4 regions of the Dorea longicatena genome follow, and region 4 is predicted to be linked to each of the others. Evidence: predicted binding sites of a transcription regulator. Region 4 holds the regulator's gene; each other region holds the start of a gene.
The links. Region 4 encodes Rex, which represses fermentation and respiration genes when NADH is low (regulators of the CRP and FNR family bind a similar motif). Its sites were predicted from a motif close to ATTGTTAANTANTTAACAAT; they were not measured.
Positions count from the first base shown of each region.

Region 1: the regulator Rex is predicted to act here: its motif matches at 2,150-2,169, upstream of NQ508_RS05300 (oxidoreductase).
Region 2: the regulator Rex is predicted to act here: its motif matches at 2,912-2,931, upstream of pdxA (4-hydroxythreonine-4-phosphate dehydrogenase PdxA).
Region 3: the regulator Rex is predicted to act here: its motif matches at 2,257-2,276, upstream of NQ508_RS02490 (NAD(P)-binding protein).

Region 1 covers NZ_CP102280.1:1,126,927-1,131,148, forward strand. Annotated here, with positions in the region: gene NQ508_RS05300 (oxidoreductase) at 81-2,081, opposite strand; gene NQ508_RS05305 (shikimate kinase) at 2,356-3,138, shown strand; gene NQ508_RS05310 (YqeG family HAD IIIA-type phosphatase) at 3,140-3,658, shown strand; gene efp (elongation factor P) at 3,731-4,222, shown strand, end outside.
Region 2 covers NZ_CP102280.1:2,534,144-2,538,365, forward strand. Annotated here, with positions in the region: gene NQ508_RS12180 (2-keto-3-deoxygluconate permease) at 1-217, opposite strand, end outside; gene NQ508_RS12185 (four-carbon acid sugar kinase family protein) at 282-1,622, opposite strand; gene pdxA (4-hydroxythreonine-4-phosphate dehydrogenase PdxA) at 1,725-2,744, opposite strand; gene tpiA (triose-phosphate isomerase) at 3,052-3,834, shown strand; gene NQ508_RS12200 (RpiB/LacA/LacB family sugar-phosphate isomerase) at 3,936-4,222, shown strand, end outside.
Region 3 covers NZ_CP102280.1:503,679-507,900, forward strand. Annotated here, with positions in the region: gene rpsD (30S ribosomal protein S4) at 1-461, shown strand, start outside; gene NQ508_RS02480 (DNA-directed RNA polymerase subunit alpha) at 491-1,450, shown strand; gene NQ508_RS02485 (bL17 family ribosomal protein) at 1,541-2,077, shown strand; gene NQ508_RS02490 (NAD(P)-binding protein) at 2,435-4,222, shown strand, end outside.
Region 4 covers NZ_CP102280.1:1,413,276-1,417,497, reverse strand. Annotated here, with positions in the region: gene NQ508_RS06640 (bifunctional ADP-dependent NAD(P)H-hydrate dehydratase/NAD(P)H-hydrate epimerase) at 1-1,330, opposite strand, end outside; gene NQ508_RS06635 (redox-sensing transcriptional repressor Rex) at 1,432-2,073, opposite strand; gene abc-f (ribosomal protection-like ABC-F family protein) at 2,239-4,173, shown strand.

The sequences.
Region 1 (4,222 bases), 290 kb from region 4:
AATCATAAGTAAATAATTCTCCGAGGCTTTTTTTGTATTTATATTTATATTGGAAAGGGTTACCCTTTATGGGAAATATTTTAAAGATAGTTTAATCTTTCAAGGGTATTTAATACCATGTGGCGTCCGGCATCTGTTCCGTCGATGATACGTCTTGCGCGGACAGAGTCACCGATGTTCAGAACTTCAACATCTTCGCCAACGAACGCTTCCTGAATGTCATTCCAGATTGGAGCGTTTGCTCTCATTCCGAGGCATACGAAACCATAGTCAAACGGAAGTTCTTCTTCTTTTCCGTCGTATTTTACGAGGAAGGAATGAGCATTTACCTTCTGAAGAGATGTGTTGGTCATCTGTCTGACATGATGTTTTTCCATGCATTCTTTCATGCTTGATGTAGAAGAGGCATCCAGGCCGTTTCCAATGATTGGCATCATTTCGATGATGGTTGTTTCAGCACCGCGTGGAGCAAAAAATTCAACAACGTCAAGTCCTACAGCACCACCACCGACAACTACGACTTTCTTGCCTGTCATGTCTTCCGGATAGTTCTTTAAGTTGGCAATCATATCCTTGATAGAATAAACGCTGGCATCTTTCTTTCCAAGGTTGTCATGCAGTCCTTCAATCGGTGGAAGAAGCGGTACAGAACCGGTTGAGTTTACAACAAGGTCAGGTTTGTATTTTTTGATCTCAGCAACAGTTGCATCGACTCCCGTTTTGATTGTCAGATTAGAAAGTTTTGATGCACGGTGTTTCAGGTAGGTTGGGAAATCAGCAAGTCTCTTCTTTGCAGGAATCTTTGAAATCTCAACAGACAGACCACCAACTTCTTTTCCTTTCTCTAATAATGTAACGTTGCATCCGACTTCTGCAGCAGTGCATGCGGCCTCAAGTCCTGCAGTTCCGGCACCGACAACTACAACGTTGCATGGTTTGTTTACTTTCTGTTTCTTATAAGCTTCTCCGTTGATCAGATCCGGGTTGATTGTACAACGAAGTGGTTTGTTACCGCCGATACGGTTACCAACACATCCTACATTACAAGAGATACATTTGCGGATATCACATACATCGCCATACTGTGCTTTATTACACCAGTCCGGGTCAGCAATCAGGCCACGTCCTATACCGATCAGGTCAGCGTCGCCTCTTGCAAGGATATCATCGGCAATCTTAGGATCTCGGATATTTCCGATAGCGATCGTTGGCTTTCCAAATTTATCGCGAACGGCCTTTGCCATGTATGAACGCCATCCGTCTTCCAGATAGTTGGCATCGATCTGATACTGGATAGAAGCATTCAGTCCTGCTGAAGTATCGTAGATATCAACTTCATCATTCAGATATTCGAGATATTCCAGACAATCTTCTACCGTATTACCGCCTTCGACAAGCTCATCTACACTAAGACGTAAAGAAATAGGAACTCTAGGTCCGACAGCTTTACGAACTTCGTCAATTATCATACGGCAGAAACGGGCACGGTTTTTGGCAGAGCCTCCAAATTCATCTGTACGGTCATTGGTGGTAGGAGATAAGAACTGGCTGATCAGGTAAGAGTGTCCGGCGTGGATCTCTACAACATCGAATCCGGCATTGACAGCTCTCTTTGCAGCTGTTCCATAATCTTTTGCAATACTTTCAATCTCTTCTTTAGAAAGTCCGCGAGGAATCTCTCCACCGGCTTTGGATGGAAAACGAGAAGCGGATACCGGCTGCATGCCGATTCTTGAACTCATTGCAGAAGCACCGGCATGGTTAATCTGAATTCCCATCAAAGCCCCCTGTCTGTGACAGGCTTCCGTTAATGTAAAAAGGCGTGGAATGTAGCAGTCCTTGTCAAGACGAAGCTGTGTAGTTCCGTTCGATCCTTCCGGATATTTTACACAGACGTTCTCAACCATGATAAGCCCTGTGCCGCCACGTGCACGCAGCTCATAATATTTGATATGTTCATCGCTCAGTTCCCCATCATGTCCGGCGAAGTCACTTCCCATAGGCATCATTACAACACGGTTTTTAAGTGTCATACCTCTGACTGTCAGAGGGCTGAATACGTGTGGAAAATTGTTTTTCATAGTTTATTATCCTCCATTAAAATCTGATTGTATTTGAGTTACTTCTCTCTATACCTCGATTATATGATTTTGTTAAATAAAAGACAAATTCATGTTTCTGCAAAAGTTGATAGATTTTGTCTATGGATTCTAACCATAAAAGTAAAAAATATACAAAAGTATTGAATGAATATGCAGGAATATGTAGGATAAACTTGCGTGAAAGAAAATTTATTGCTATAATACGTGAGTATATTAGACGAAAGTTTTATTTTTTCATAGGAGAGTACAGGACATGAATGATTTGGAGATGTACAGAGAGCAATTAGCTTTATGCGATGATAAGATTATTGACGCATTGGTAGAACGTAATTCTATTATTGAAAAGATCATGGCATATAAAGAAGAATATGGTATGCCAATCTTACAGCCACAGCAGGAAGAAAAGCAGAAGAAACGTCTGGAGGAAAAGCTGTCAGATAACAGATATAAAGAAGAAATCTTTGATGTATTTGGCTGCATTTTACGCAACAGTAAGAGAATCCAGGCAAGAAAACTCTTTGATTATAATATTGTACTGATCGGATTTATGGGAGCAGGTAAGACAACTATCTCTGATTACTTAAGCACGATGTTCGATATGGATATTGTAGAGATGGATCAGGTGATTGCAGAACGTGAAGAGATGAGTATTTCGGATATCTTTGCTACATATGGCGAAGAGTACTTCCGTGATCTGGAGACAAATCTTCTGATTGAGATGCAGTCACATAAGAATGCAGTTATCTCATGTGGTGGTGGCGCAGCCTTAAGAGAGAGAAATGTGGCAGAGATGAAGAAGAACGGAAGAGTGGTTCTTCTTACCGCTACACCGGAGACCATTTACGAACGTGTCAAAGACAGTAATGACAGACCGGTATTAAATGGAAGAAAGAATGTCAAAGGCATTTCAGAACTTATGGAACAGCGTCGTGAGAAATATGAAGCGGCAGCAGATATCGTAATCAATACAGATGATAAGACAGTCCTTCAGATTTGTGAGGAACTGGTTCAGCGTCTGCAGGAGTCAGAAGAATAGTATGTTTGATAAATTTTTCCCGGATCGCTATGTGGCATCTACATATGTGATTGATTTTGAAGGATTATATAAAGAAGGTGTACGTGGACTGATCTTTGATATTGATAATACATTAGTTCCGCACGGGGCACCGGCAGATGAAAGGGCCAGAGCTTTGTTCAAAAGACTGAAGTCGATTGGCTTTCGGTGTTGTCTGATCTCCAATAATCAGAAACCGAGAGTGGAGATGTTCAACAAAGATATCCAGGTGGATTATGTCTATAATGCGCATAAACCATCCATCAGAAATTATTTAAAGGCGATGGAGATCATGGGCACGGACAGAGACAGTACGGTATTTATCGGAGACCAGCTTTTTACCGATGTGTGGGGAGCAAAACGTGCCGGGATCCCGAATATTCTGGTAAAACCGATACATCCGAAGGAGGAAATCCAGATTGTTTTAAAACGCTATCTGGAAAAAATCGTGCTGCATTTTTATAAGAAAAGTTTACAGTGCGAAAAAAAGGTTGAAAAATAATATCATGTATTATAGAATAATATGAGATGAAATTACGTAAGCGTGTATACGCGATTTAAGGAGGATAAGGTAATGGCTAAAGTTTCAGCAGGAGACATCCGTAATGGTGTAACAATCGAAGTTGACGGAAAAGTATGTCAGGTTATCGATTTCATGCATGTAAAACCTGGTAAAGGTGCAGCATTCGTGCGTGTTAAAATGAAAAATATTATTGACGGTGGTGTGGTAGAGACAACATTCCGTCCAACAGAGACATTTGAACAGGCTCATATCGAGAGAAAGAAAATGCAGTATCTGTATAACGATGGTGAGTTCTACAACTACATGGACAATGAGACATTTGAACAGATCATGATCAGCGCAGAGGATGCAGCAGATTCTATGAAATTTGTAAAAGAGAATGAAGAAGTAACAATCAGCTTCTATCAGGGAAATGCGTTCGCGATCGATCCACCGCTCAGCGTAGAATTAGTTGTAACAGAGACAGAGCCAGGTGTAAAAGGTAACACAGCTACAGGTGCTACAAAACCGGCTATCGTTGAGACTGGCGCTAAGGTTAACGTT
Region 2 (4,222 bases), 1.1 Mb from region 4:
CACATACGATCAGGAAGAATCCCATCATACATGCATTTCCTTCATAGAAAAGTGCTGTTACATATCCACCAATCTGGAATACCTGTGGTACAAATGTTGCAAATACAACTGCGATTACCAATGGAATGATTACCAGACCTCCCGGGAGGTTTTTCATTTTATTCAGAATGTCTAAATCTTTTCTTGCATTCTGAACCTGTGTTTTTTCTTCGCTCATTTTCTCTCTCCTTTTCTCTTTATGATGCGTTTTTCGTTTATGATCAGGATGGTTCCCCCTGATGCTATCTTGCTGCTTCCTTAAACAGACGCTCTACGATATCGCAGGCTGTATTGTCATTACCTGTAAGTCCGCCCTTTCCTACGACCGGAAGTCCGTCATATTTTCCGACTAATCTTCCGACGTCTGTCTGTGGAATTACGTAGTCCATCACTTCGATGCACTCAACTCCAAGCTGATAGCATACATTTACCATCGTGTCACCACCTGTAGTATACAGACCGGCGATTTTCTCTCTTCCTACCTGTTCCAGTACCTGTGAGATAATAGTTCCAAGTCCGGCATTGATACGGTTCGCACTCATTCCGCCTGCATAGCCACGTTTTTTATCTTCTTCGTCCAGATTTAAAATTTCTCCGTGAAGTGCTGTTTCGAATAGGATCGCTCTTGGCTGCTTGTCACTTTCGATCAGTTCAACTGCTTTGTTCACAGCTTTGAACGCTTCATCTAACGCTTCATCTCCACCATTGATCAGTGGGATTGGTTCTACACTGATTCTGACATGTCTGGAATCTTCACATAATACCTGCATCTGCTTCTTCGTAACCGGTGTTGCACTTCCGGCTGCGATCAGAACAGTCTTTCCTGCTTCACTTGCTGCCGGTGGTACATTCGGCTGTTCTTCCTGAATGAGTCCTCTTCTGTATGCAAGTTTTGAAGTAAACGGTCCCGGATCCACTGCGACTACGTCCCAGTCAAGATCGATACAAGCCTGTGCGATCTGGTCTACATCTTCCAATGTGATCGCATCCACAATAATGACACCTGCGCCATCATTTCTTACTCCGGTAAGAGCTTCTTTGATTCCGTCTTTTCCTTTCAGAACCTGATCTAATGTAACCAGCCCGACCTTTCTTCTGGTCTGGCCTGCAAGAAGTCTTGGTATGTAATTCTCTTTTACCGGTGTACGTACATCCTGCGCAACCGGTGTGTTAATCAGTGCAACTCCGTCGATCACTGAATATCCGCCAACAAGGATTCTTCTGGACTGTGGCATTGCCGGTACGACAACTGCTATCGCATCTTCATTTAACTGATCTAACATTGCGTCGATCTCTACTCCTACGCCGCCACGTAAAGTTGTATCGATACGTTTTGAAAAGTATTTTACGCCCATTGCTTTTAATGCATTGGTAGCTGATTTTACTTTGTCATATGCTTCCTCTTTTGGAAGTGGTCTTGAGTTACTGCTGATCAGGATTGCATCCAGAGATGCTGTCTCTCTTGCTTCCTGTGCTGCTTCCTCATTAAAAAATACTGCTGTTCTTGCTTTCGATCTCGCTAATAATACGCCTGTCGTTGTTGCTCCTGTCAGGTCATCTGCAACTGCTCCTATCAAAGGCATGGCACTTTCCTCTCTTTCTATCCGTTCACATATAAGCCATTCATAAAAGGGATCCGACACCCCTTTTATGAACCTCTGTTATTACCTTGTTATCACTTTTGATTAAGCTTCTTTTTTCTCGTGCTGTTTTGCTGCGTATTCTGCAACTACTTTTGTAGACTCGATCATACTGATGCATCCTGCAATTCCTTTACCTGCAATATCAAATGCTGTTCCATGGTCTACAGAACTTCTGATGAATGGGAGTCCGAATGTAAGTGTTACAGATTTTTCAAAGTCTAATGTCTTACAAGCGATGTGTCCCTGATCATGATATAAAGAAAGGATTGCATCAAATTTACCTGATTTTCCAATGTGGAATACGGAGTCAGCCGGGCAAGGTCCGATTGCATTGATTCCTTTTTCCTGAGCTGCTTTTACCGCAGGCTCGATCTCATCGATCTCTTCACGTCCGAATAATCCGTTATCTCCGTTGTGTGGGTTTAATCCTGCAACTGCGATCAGTGGATTCTCGATTCCGACTTTTCTTAACTCTTTATCGATGTTGATGACATCTTCCAGGATGACATCTTTTGTAGCGTAGTGACATGCATCTACCAGTGACATATGTCTGCTTACGAAGAATACTCTTAATTTGTGACATGAGAACATGGTCAGTGCATATGGAGAATGTGTTGCATTCTGATAGATCTCTGTATGTCCAGGTTCTTTTACTCCGATCAGCTTGATTGCTCCTTTGTGAATTGGTGCTGTAGAAACTGCATCGATCTTTCCTGCCTGTCCAAGTTCGATGGATTTCATGATCCAGTCAACTGCCATACGTCCTGCAAGTGCCTGAACTTTTCCCCATTCGATAGAGTCTGTATCGTAATCACCAGTCTCAATGATGTCTACTGTTCCGAATTCATATTTTGCTTCTGATGGATCTTCGATCTTGTTGTATTTCAATTCTTTTCCGAGAACCTTTGCAGCTCTTTCCATGATTGCGATGCTTCCGATTACGAATGGACGGCAGCAGTCGTGGATTTCTTCACTTAACATTGTTCCTACTACGATCTCAGGTCCGATACCTGCAGGATCTCCCATTGTGATTGCTGTAATTGGTTTATACTGTGTACTCATAATTCTTTACTTTCCTTTCTTTTTCGTTTCGCTTTCGGTTTTGTTTTCGTTTCGATGTCTATATCTTACATTTCTTTTTTGTTTTTTGCAATAGTTTTTATCACTTTTTCGTAACTTTATCACAATTGCATAGATTCGTTTTTCATTTTTTGTGCATTTTTCAATAGTTTGTTAAGGTTTTGTCACTTTTTTGGCTTTATTTTCATTTTGTTTCGTTTATTTTCGTTTTTATTATTGCTTTTCTTCTATTTTAGAGATATAATCAAAACAACCAAAAAAAAGCAAAATATCGAAACTGGAGGGTATCATGAGTAAAAAACTTTTCTTTGGAAGTAACTTGAAAATGTACAAGAACATAAAAGATACCGTTTCCTATCTTCAGGAGCTGGAATCTCTTACAAAAGATATAAGCAGGGATGAGATTGAACTTTTCATTATTCCTTCTTATACAACTCTGGACAGTGCTTCAAAAGCTATTGACCAGAAGAACATCCGCTTAGGCGCACAAAATATGTGCTGGGAGGAACAGGGACAGTTTACAGGAGAGATTTCTCCTCTGATGTTACAGGAGGCTGGCATCGGACTTGTCATGATCGGACACTCTGAGCGTCGTCATGTATTTGGCGAAACGGATATCGAAGAGAACAAGAAAGTTCTCTGCGCACTGGAACATGGATTCAAAACTCTTTTATGTATCGGCGAGACTGCTGAAGAGAAAGAATTCGGCATCAGTGCTGAAGTACTCCGTACACAGTTAAAAGTAGGATTCCATGGTGTATCTGTCGAAGACGCAAAGAACATCTGGGTAGCATACGAACCTGTGTGGTCTATCGGAGTCAACGGAACTCCTGCTTCTGCCGATTACGCAGAAGAGATGCACAAAGTCATCAAACAGACATTACACGAGATCTTCGGTGATGCAGCCGATGAAATTCCGACACTTTACGGCGGAAGCGTAAATCCAGGAAACGCATGTGATCTGATCGTTCAGCCATCCATCGATGGTCTGTTTACAGGACGTGCTGCATGGCAGGCAGACAAATTCGACACTTTGATCCGCGATGCGATCAAAGCGCACGATGCAAAATAAAGCTGCTTAATATAGAAGACATATATTAAGCAGGAAAACATTTCAGCAAACAGTAATTCATTAAAACATTTTAATTTTTATATCTAAGGAGGATATTCACTATGAAAATCGCAATCGGATGTGATCCAAACGCACAGCAGGCAAAAGAGGAACTGATCAAATTTATGGAAGATAAGGGTTATGGAGAGATCAAAGACTTCGGAAGCGAAGATCCGATCTATGCTAACACAGCAGTTGCAGTTGCAGAAGCTGTTGCTTCCGGCGAGTATGACCGCGGAATCCTGATCTGTGGAACAGGTCTTGGAGTTTCTATCGCAGCTAATAAAGTAAAAGGCGCTTATGCAGCATTACTTTCAGACATCTACTCAGCGAAAAGAGCCCGTCTCAG
Region 3 (4,222 bases), 910 kb from region 4:
AGTTACGTGAGAAACAGAAAGCTAAATTCATCTATGGTGTATTAGAGAAACCTTTCCTGAACTACTTCAAGAAAGCATCTAAGATGAATGGTATGACAGGTGAAAACCTGATGGTACTCTTAGAGTCAAGACTTGACAACGTTGTATTCCGTCTTGGACTTGCTAGAACAAGACGTGAAGCAAGACAGATCGTTGACCACAAGCACGTACTTGTAAACGGAAAACAGATCAACATCCCTTCATACCTTGTAAAGGCTGGAGATGTTGTAGAAATCAAAGAAGCTAAGAAGAGCTCACCAAGATACAAAGAGATCGTTGAGGTTACAGGCGGACGTCTTGTTCCAGAATGGTTAGAAGCTGATCTGGAAAACCTGAAAGGAACAGTAAAAGAACTTCCAAAACGTGAAGCAATCGATGTTCCTGTAGATGAGATGTTAATCGTCGAGTTATATTCTAAATAATAAACCGTAACCCACAGGAGGTGGACTTAGTGTTTGATTTTAATAAACCCAATATTGAAATAACTGATATTTCAGATGATAAGAAATATGGTAGATTCGTTGTAGAACCTCTTGAAAGAGGTTATGGTACAACATTAGGTAATTCTCTTAGAAGAATTATGCTTTCATCTTTACCTGGTTCAGCAATCAGCCAGGTTAAGATTGACGGTGTTCTTCATGAGTTCAGTTCTATTCCGGGTGTTAAGGAAGATGTCACTGAGATTATCATGAACTTGAAATCTCTGGCAATCAAAAACACATCTGAATCTGATGAGCCTAAGACAGCTTATATCGAGTTTGAAGGCGAAGGCGTTGTAACAGCAGCTGATATTCAGGTGGATCAGGATATTGAAATCATGAATCCGGAAACTGTAATCGCTACATTAAACGGTGGTGCAGACAGCAAATTGTATATGGAACTTACCATTACAAATGGAAGAGGCTACGTGAGTGCCGATAAGAATAAAAATGACGAACTGCCAATCGCAGTGATTCCAATTGATTCTATCTACACTCCAGTGGAACGAGTGAACCTTACAGTAGAGAATACCCGTGTCGGACAGATTACAGACTTTGATAAGCTTACATTGGATGTATACACAAACGGCACACTGCTTCCGGACGAAGCTGTAAGTTTGGCTGCAAAGGTACTTAGCGAACATCTGAAACTCTTTATCGACCTGTCAGAAGTGGCTCAGGCTGCAGAAGTTATGATCGAGAAAGAAGACGATGAAAAAGAAAAAGTTCTTGAGATGAGCATTGATGAACTTGAACTTTCTGTTCGTTCATACAACTGTCTGAAGAGAGCTGGCATCAATACAGTTGAAGAACTGACAAACAGAACACCGGAAGACATGATGAAAGTACGTAACCTTGGACGTAAGTCTCTGGAAGAAGTACTTGCAAAATTAGATGAGTTAGGCTTAAGCCTGAGTAAAGGTGAAGAATAATCTGTCAGTAAGCCCGAAAGTGCATGGCAGAGCATTTGGCTAGTAAGCCCGAAGAAGCATAACCAAGTGTTATAATGGAGGATATTTAAAATGGCAAAATATAGAAAACTTGGCAGAACATCAAGCCAGAGAAAAGCATTATTAAGAAACCAGGTAACAGCACTTCTGAATAACGGAAAGATCGTTACAACAGAAGCTAAGGCTAAAGAGATCCGCAAGATCGCTGAAGGTCTTATCGCATTAGCTGTTAAAGAAAAAGATAACTTCGAAGAAGTTACTGTAAAAGCTAAAGTTGCCCGCAAAGACAAAGATGGCAAGAGAGTAAAAGAAGTTGTAGATGGTAAGAAAGTTACTGTATATGACGAAGTTGATAAAACAATCAAAAAGGATATGCCAAGCAGACTGCATGCTCGTCGTCAGATGCTGAAGGTTCTTTATCCTGTAAAGGAAGTTCCAACTGCACAGGCTGGAAAGAAGAAAAATACAAAAGAAGTTGATCTCGTAGCTAAATTATTCGATGAGATTGCTCCTAAGTATGCAGATCGTAACGGTGGATACACAAGAATCGTAAAGATCGGTCAGCGTAAAGGTGATGCAGCTATGGAAGTTCTGATCGAACTTGTATAGTTAGAAGTCAATTTTATAAAGAGGGGGGAACTACCAAAAGGGGTTCCTCTTTTTTTTATAAAATTCGATATTGAAACCAGAAAAAAATATATTATATATGCAAACAGTGGCTTTGAACGAAGTGAACGGAACAGTTTGCATATATAATATATTTTTTTTGTACGGAATAATATTCAAGATTTGTTAAAAATCTGACTATAGCGTTAAATTTACTACTATTAACAAATATGATTACAAATTATCAAATAAATGATATAATATCGTCAACGCAGTTAATATTACATTGTTCAAAAGACTGATAATTACAATTTATTTGGACTATAAATTGATAAATGAAATGGAAGGTAGGGATAAAGAATGAGCAGACTGGAAATTGCCTCTCCAAAAAGAGCAAAGATCGTAATGGAAGGCCTCTATAAAGATCTGGAAAGAAGAATTGAATCGAGTCCACCGGGGTTATGTCCAGTAGATATGGCAAGAGCATTTCTTGAGTTATGTCATGCACAGACATGCGGAAAATGTGTGCCTTGCCGTATAGGATTAGGACAGCTTAATAATTTCATCCGTGAAGTACTGGATGGAAAAGCGACAATGAAGACATTAGATATCATGGAACAGACAGCACTTTCTATTATGGAATCTGCAGACTGCGCGATTGGTTATGAAGCAGCGAACATGGTATATAAAGGATTGATCGGTTATCGTGATGATTATATTGAACATATTCAGAACGGAAGATGTACCTGTACATATAATCAGCCTGTACCATGTGTATCTTTATGCCCGGCACATGTAGATATTCCTGGATATATCGCACTGGTAGGGGAAGGACGATATGCGGATGCAATCCGACTGTTAAGAAAGGATAATCCATTCCCGACCACATGTGGATTCATCTGTGAACATCCATGTGAAGCAAGATGTAGAAGAAACATGGTAGATGATTCTATTAATATCCGTGGATTGAAGCGTGTAGCAGCAGATTTTGCAGGAGAAGTAGATCCTCCGCAGTGCGCACCAAGTACAGGTAAGAAGATCGCAATCCTTGGCGGCGGACCTGGAGGATTAAGTGCAGCATATTATCTGCAGTTAATGGGACATCAGACAACCGTATATGAGATGCTGCCGGAATTGGGCGGAATGCTTCGTTATGGTATCCCGAACTACAGACTTCCAAAAGAAAGACTGGACGATGATATCCGAGCAATCCTGAAGACAGGTGTACAGGTGAAGAATGGTCTGAAGATCGGACAGGATATTACGATCCAGGAATTAAGACAACAGTATGATGTTGTTCTGATTACGATCGGAGCAAGTACAGATAAAAAATTAGGATTAGAGAATGAAGATGCAGACGGAATCATTTCCGCAGTGCAGTTCTTACGTAATGTAGGAAAAAACCAGATTATAGATCTGACAGGAAAAGAAGTGGTTGTTATTGGTGGAGGTAACGTATCAATGGATGCGGTCCGTACAGCAAAACGTCTGGGTGCAAAGAAGGTAAGTATTGTCTATAGACGAAGAGTAGCAGACATGACGGCACTTCCTGGAGAAATCGAAGGAGCAGTTGCGGAAGGCATAGAATTACAGACGCTGAAAGCACCGGCATCTATAGATGTAGACGAGAATCATCATGTAAAAGGTATCTATGTGACACCTCAGATGGTAAGCTCGATCAGAGATGGAAGAGCAAGTATCAAACCTACAGGTGAAGAAGATATTTACATACCATGCGATGTATTAATCGTAGCAATTGGACAGAATATTGAGACACATCACTTCGAACAGGCGGGTATCCCGGTTGAACGTGGTAAGATCATTACTAAAAGTACGGGAGCATTTGAGAATCTTCCTGGAGTATTTGCAGGAGGGGATTGTGCAAGCGGACCGGCTTCGGTTATCAAAGCAATCGCGGCCGCAAAGGTTGTTGCAGCCAACATTGATGAGTATCTTGGATATCATCATGAAATTTCCTGCGATGTTGAAATCCCGGAGGCACATCTGGATGACCGTACACCTTGCGGAAGAGTGAATCTTACAGAAAGAGAAGCATGTGAAAGAGTCTGTGATTTCGAAGCAGTTGAAAACTGCATGACAGAAAAAGAAGCAAAACAGGAGGCAAGCAGATGTCTTCGCTGTGATCAT
Region 4 (4,222 bases):
TCACACCGGCCAGCACATCTCCCGAACCGGCTTTTGCCATCGCACTGTTCCCGGTAAGATTCAGGCAGATTTCATTTGCCTTATCTGCGATCAGTGTTCTGGAATCTTTTAATACACAGGTTACCTGATATCCGTCAGCGAATTTCTTCAGGATCTGTATCCGGTCTTCTCTAAGATCTTCCACAGGGATGCCTGTAAGTCTAGACATCTCTTTCATATGCGGCGTAAATATGAACTTCCGGTCTGCCAGCCGATCAAGAAGATCTTTGTTATCTGACAGAAGATTTAACCCATCTGCATCGATCAGGCATGGAACATCCACGTACTCTATAACCGTCCGCAATAACTTCTCCGATGTTGTACTTCTTCCAATGCCGGAACCAATACACACACCGTCTGCCCACTTAAGAAGCTTTAGTACTTCTTCTTTATTAAATTCATCATAAGCCGTTATGATCGCTTCCGGCAGAAGTGTCTGCAATATCTCGCGGTTGTCCTTTGGTGTATAGATTCTGACAAGCCCGGCTCCTGTCATATAAGCCGCATGGGCATTCAGATATGCCGCACCTGCCATACCCTTACTTCCAGCGATCACAAGAAGCCTTCCATAACTTCCCTTATTAGAATCTTCCGGTCTTTCCGGAAGCATTCTACGATATTCTTCTCTTTCAAAAGAATGGATCACATCTGCATCCTGTAATAACGGCTCATGCGAAATGCCAATCTCTGCTACTGTTACTCTTCCTGCATATGCTCTGCCCTGCGCCAGTTCAAGGCCGATCTTTTTCACCTCGAATGTCACTGTATCATCTGCGTGGAATGCACAACCAAGCACACATCCCGTAGAGGCTGAAAGTCCTGATGGGATATCTACTGCAAATTTTGTACCCTGCATCTGATTCATACGTTCAATCACCTGACGATATGTACCTTCAATCTTACGGCTCAGTCCGACTCCGAACACGGCATCTATCACTATGCTGTAGCTGTTATCCTGCGGGATATCTTCTGTGATCTTACCACCACATTCTTTAAGACGTCTTATCTGTTCCCGTGTCTCCGGTGTACAATGCTCTGGATTGCCGACCAGATAAGTATCCACAGGACACCCCATATTCTTCAAGATCCTGGCGATGGCAAATCCATCTCCGCCATTATTTCCTGATCCACATACCACACAGACAGAAGAAAGATCCAGATTCTCACTTTGCATCGTCTGTACACAGGCATTTGCCGCACACTCCATTAATTCTAGTGATGCGATGCCCAGTTCCTGAATCGTGTACTGATCGGCAGCCTTCATCTGCGCAGCATTAACCAGAAGTTTCATATATTCATTCATCTCCCATCAGATATATCTCTGCAACAAAAGAACGTGTAAAAATATGTCCGTATTCCAGACTACTCCTACACGCTTTCTTGTATTATAGTTTATTTATGGTCCTCTTTGTAACGACTGATATTGTATGACAACTGCATCAGACTTTCTGACAGATGCACATTCTCAACAACAACATTATCCGGAAGGTTCAAATCTGTATGTGCAAAGTTCCAGATCGCACGTACTCCGTTCTCAACCAGCATATTCGCAACTTCAATTGCTTTCTCTTTCGGAATCGTCAGAACTGCAATATCAATCTCATTATTCTGAACGAACGTTTTCAGATCATCCATCATACGGATCGGAACTCCACGGATGGATACTCCCTGAAGTCTTGGATTCACATCAAAGATTCCTTTCAGAATGAATCCACGGTTCTCGAAGGCTGCATAATTAGCCAGTGCCTGCCCAAGATTACCTGCACCAATGATAATAATATTGTGGTCTTCTTCCAATCCTAATATCTTTCCAATCTCTGTGTATAAATACTTAACATTATAACCGTATCCCTGTTGTCCGAATCCTCCGAAATTATTAAGATCCTGACGGATCTGGGATGCTGTTACTTTCATCCGCTTACTCAGATCGTTCGAAGAAATCCGCTCTACACCATTTTCCAACAGTTCGCCCAAATATCTGTAATACCTCGGCAATCTTCTTATGACCGCACGAGAAATCTCTCTTTCTTCCAATGTTTTCACCCTTCCAATCATAGTCTAAAATAATTATATAAAATTGAAAGATTATTGTCAAACTATTGTTGAATTTTATGCAATTTCCGTTATAATAAAGTAGCATGTGTAAATGCATTTTGAGAATACCAACGTATCAATTATCCATAACTCAGGAGGAAATATATGATATTAGCATGTCACGGGATCCAGAAATCTTTCGGTGAACACCTCATCGTCAGAGATGGATCCTTCCATATAGAAGATCACGAAAAAGCAGCTCTTGTCGGACCGAACGGTGCCGGTAAGTCCACTCTGCTCAAAATGATTGTAGGCGAATCAGCCCCGGATGACGGCAACGTCATCCTGACAAAAGGTAAGACACTTGGCTATCTTGCCCAGCATCAAGAGATGCAAAGCGGTAATACGATCTACGAAGAAGTCCGCACCGCAAAGGCCGATATAATCGCTATGGAGCGCCGTATCCGCGAGATCGAGATGGAACTTAAGCATCTCTCCGGCGACGCCTTGAACGACCGTCTGGAAACTTACAACCGCCTTACGGCCGCTTTCGAACGTGAGAATGGCTATTCTTGTGAAAGTGAGATCACCGGTGTGTTAAAGGGACTTGGATTTACGGAAAATGATTTCACCAAACCCGTCGACACTCTCTCCGGAGGACAGAAAACCCGTGTATCTCTCGGCAAGCTTCTGTTAACGAAACCAGACATTTTGCTTCTTGATGAGCCAACCAACCATCTGGATCTGAATTCAATTGCATGGCTTGAAACCTATCTTCTAAACTATCAGGGAGCTGTGCTGATCGTGTCTCATGACCGTTATTTTTTGAACAAAGTTGTCACTAAAGTTCTTGAAATCGAGCTTGGAGAACTTCGTACTTATATGGGAAATTACAGCGACTATGCAGCAAAGAAGCAGCAGCTTCGCGACATACGCCTGAAGGAATATCTTAACCAGCAGCAGGAAATCAAGCATCAGGAAGCGGTTATCGAAAAGCTTCGTTCTTTCAACCGCGAAAAATCCATCAAACGTGCCGAAAGCCGCGAAAAGATGTTGGAAAAAATGCAGACCATCGAAAAACCGATAGAAGTTAATACAGATATACATCTGAAACTGGAACCATCCTGTGTAAGTGGCAATGATGTTCTGACTATTGAACATTTAAGCAAATCTTTCCCCGGACAGGAACTTTTTACAGACGTTAATCTCGAGATCAAACGTGGTGAACATGTCGCAGTAATCGGTGATAACGGAACAGGAAAGACTACGCTTCTTAAGATCTTAAACCGAGTGGTATCTGCTGATTCCGGTACTTATACACTTGGCTCCAATGTTAAGATTGGCTACTACGATCAGGAACATCATGTCCTTCATATGGAAAAAACAATTTTTGACGAGATTTCCGATGATTATCCGACTCTTACGAATACGGAAATCCGGAATGTGCTTGCAGCATTTCTTTTTACCGGTGATGATGTCTTCAAACAGATCAGTTCTTTGAGCGGTGGGGAACGCGGACGTGTATCTCTTGCGAAACTGATGCTCTCTGAAGCAAATTTCCTGATCCTCGACGAGCCGACCAACCATTTGGACATCGCATCCAAAGAAATCCTTGAGAATGCTTTGAATGATTATACCGGTACTGTACTTTATGTCTCTCATGACCGTTATTTCATTAATCAAACTGCATCACGGATTCTGGATCTTGTCAATCATACATTTGTAAATTATATCGGAAATTATGACTATTATCTGGAGAAAAAAGAAGAACTCACTACTGCATATGCCGGAGAAGCCTCTACACCTTCATCCGTTTCAGATAACAGTACAGACAAGAATGTATCCGAGTCAAAACTCAGCTGGCAGGAGCAAAAGGAAGCCCAGGCAAGACTTCGCAAACGTCAGAATGAGCTTAAAAAGACTGAAGAACGTATCGGCGAACTGGAAGACCGTGATAGTGAGATCGATGCCCTGATGATTCAGGAAGATATCTTCACCAACTCTGTAAAATGCCAGGAACTTGCAAAAGAAAAAGCCGCAATAGCGGAAGAATTAGAAGAATTATACATGAAATGGGAGGAATTAGCAGAAGACGCTTAAACGCCTGATTTGCAACTTTTTAGCCCGCTCCAGAAAGCTTCTGGGGCGG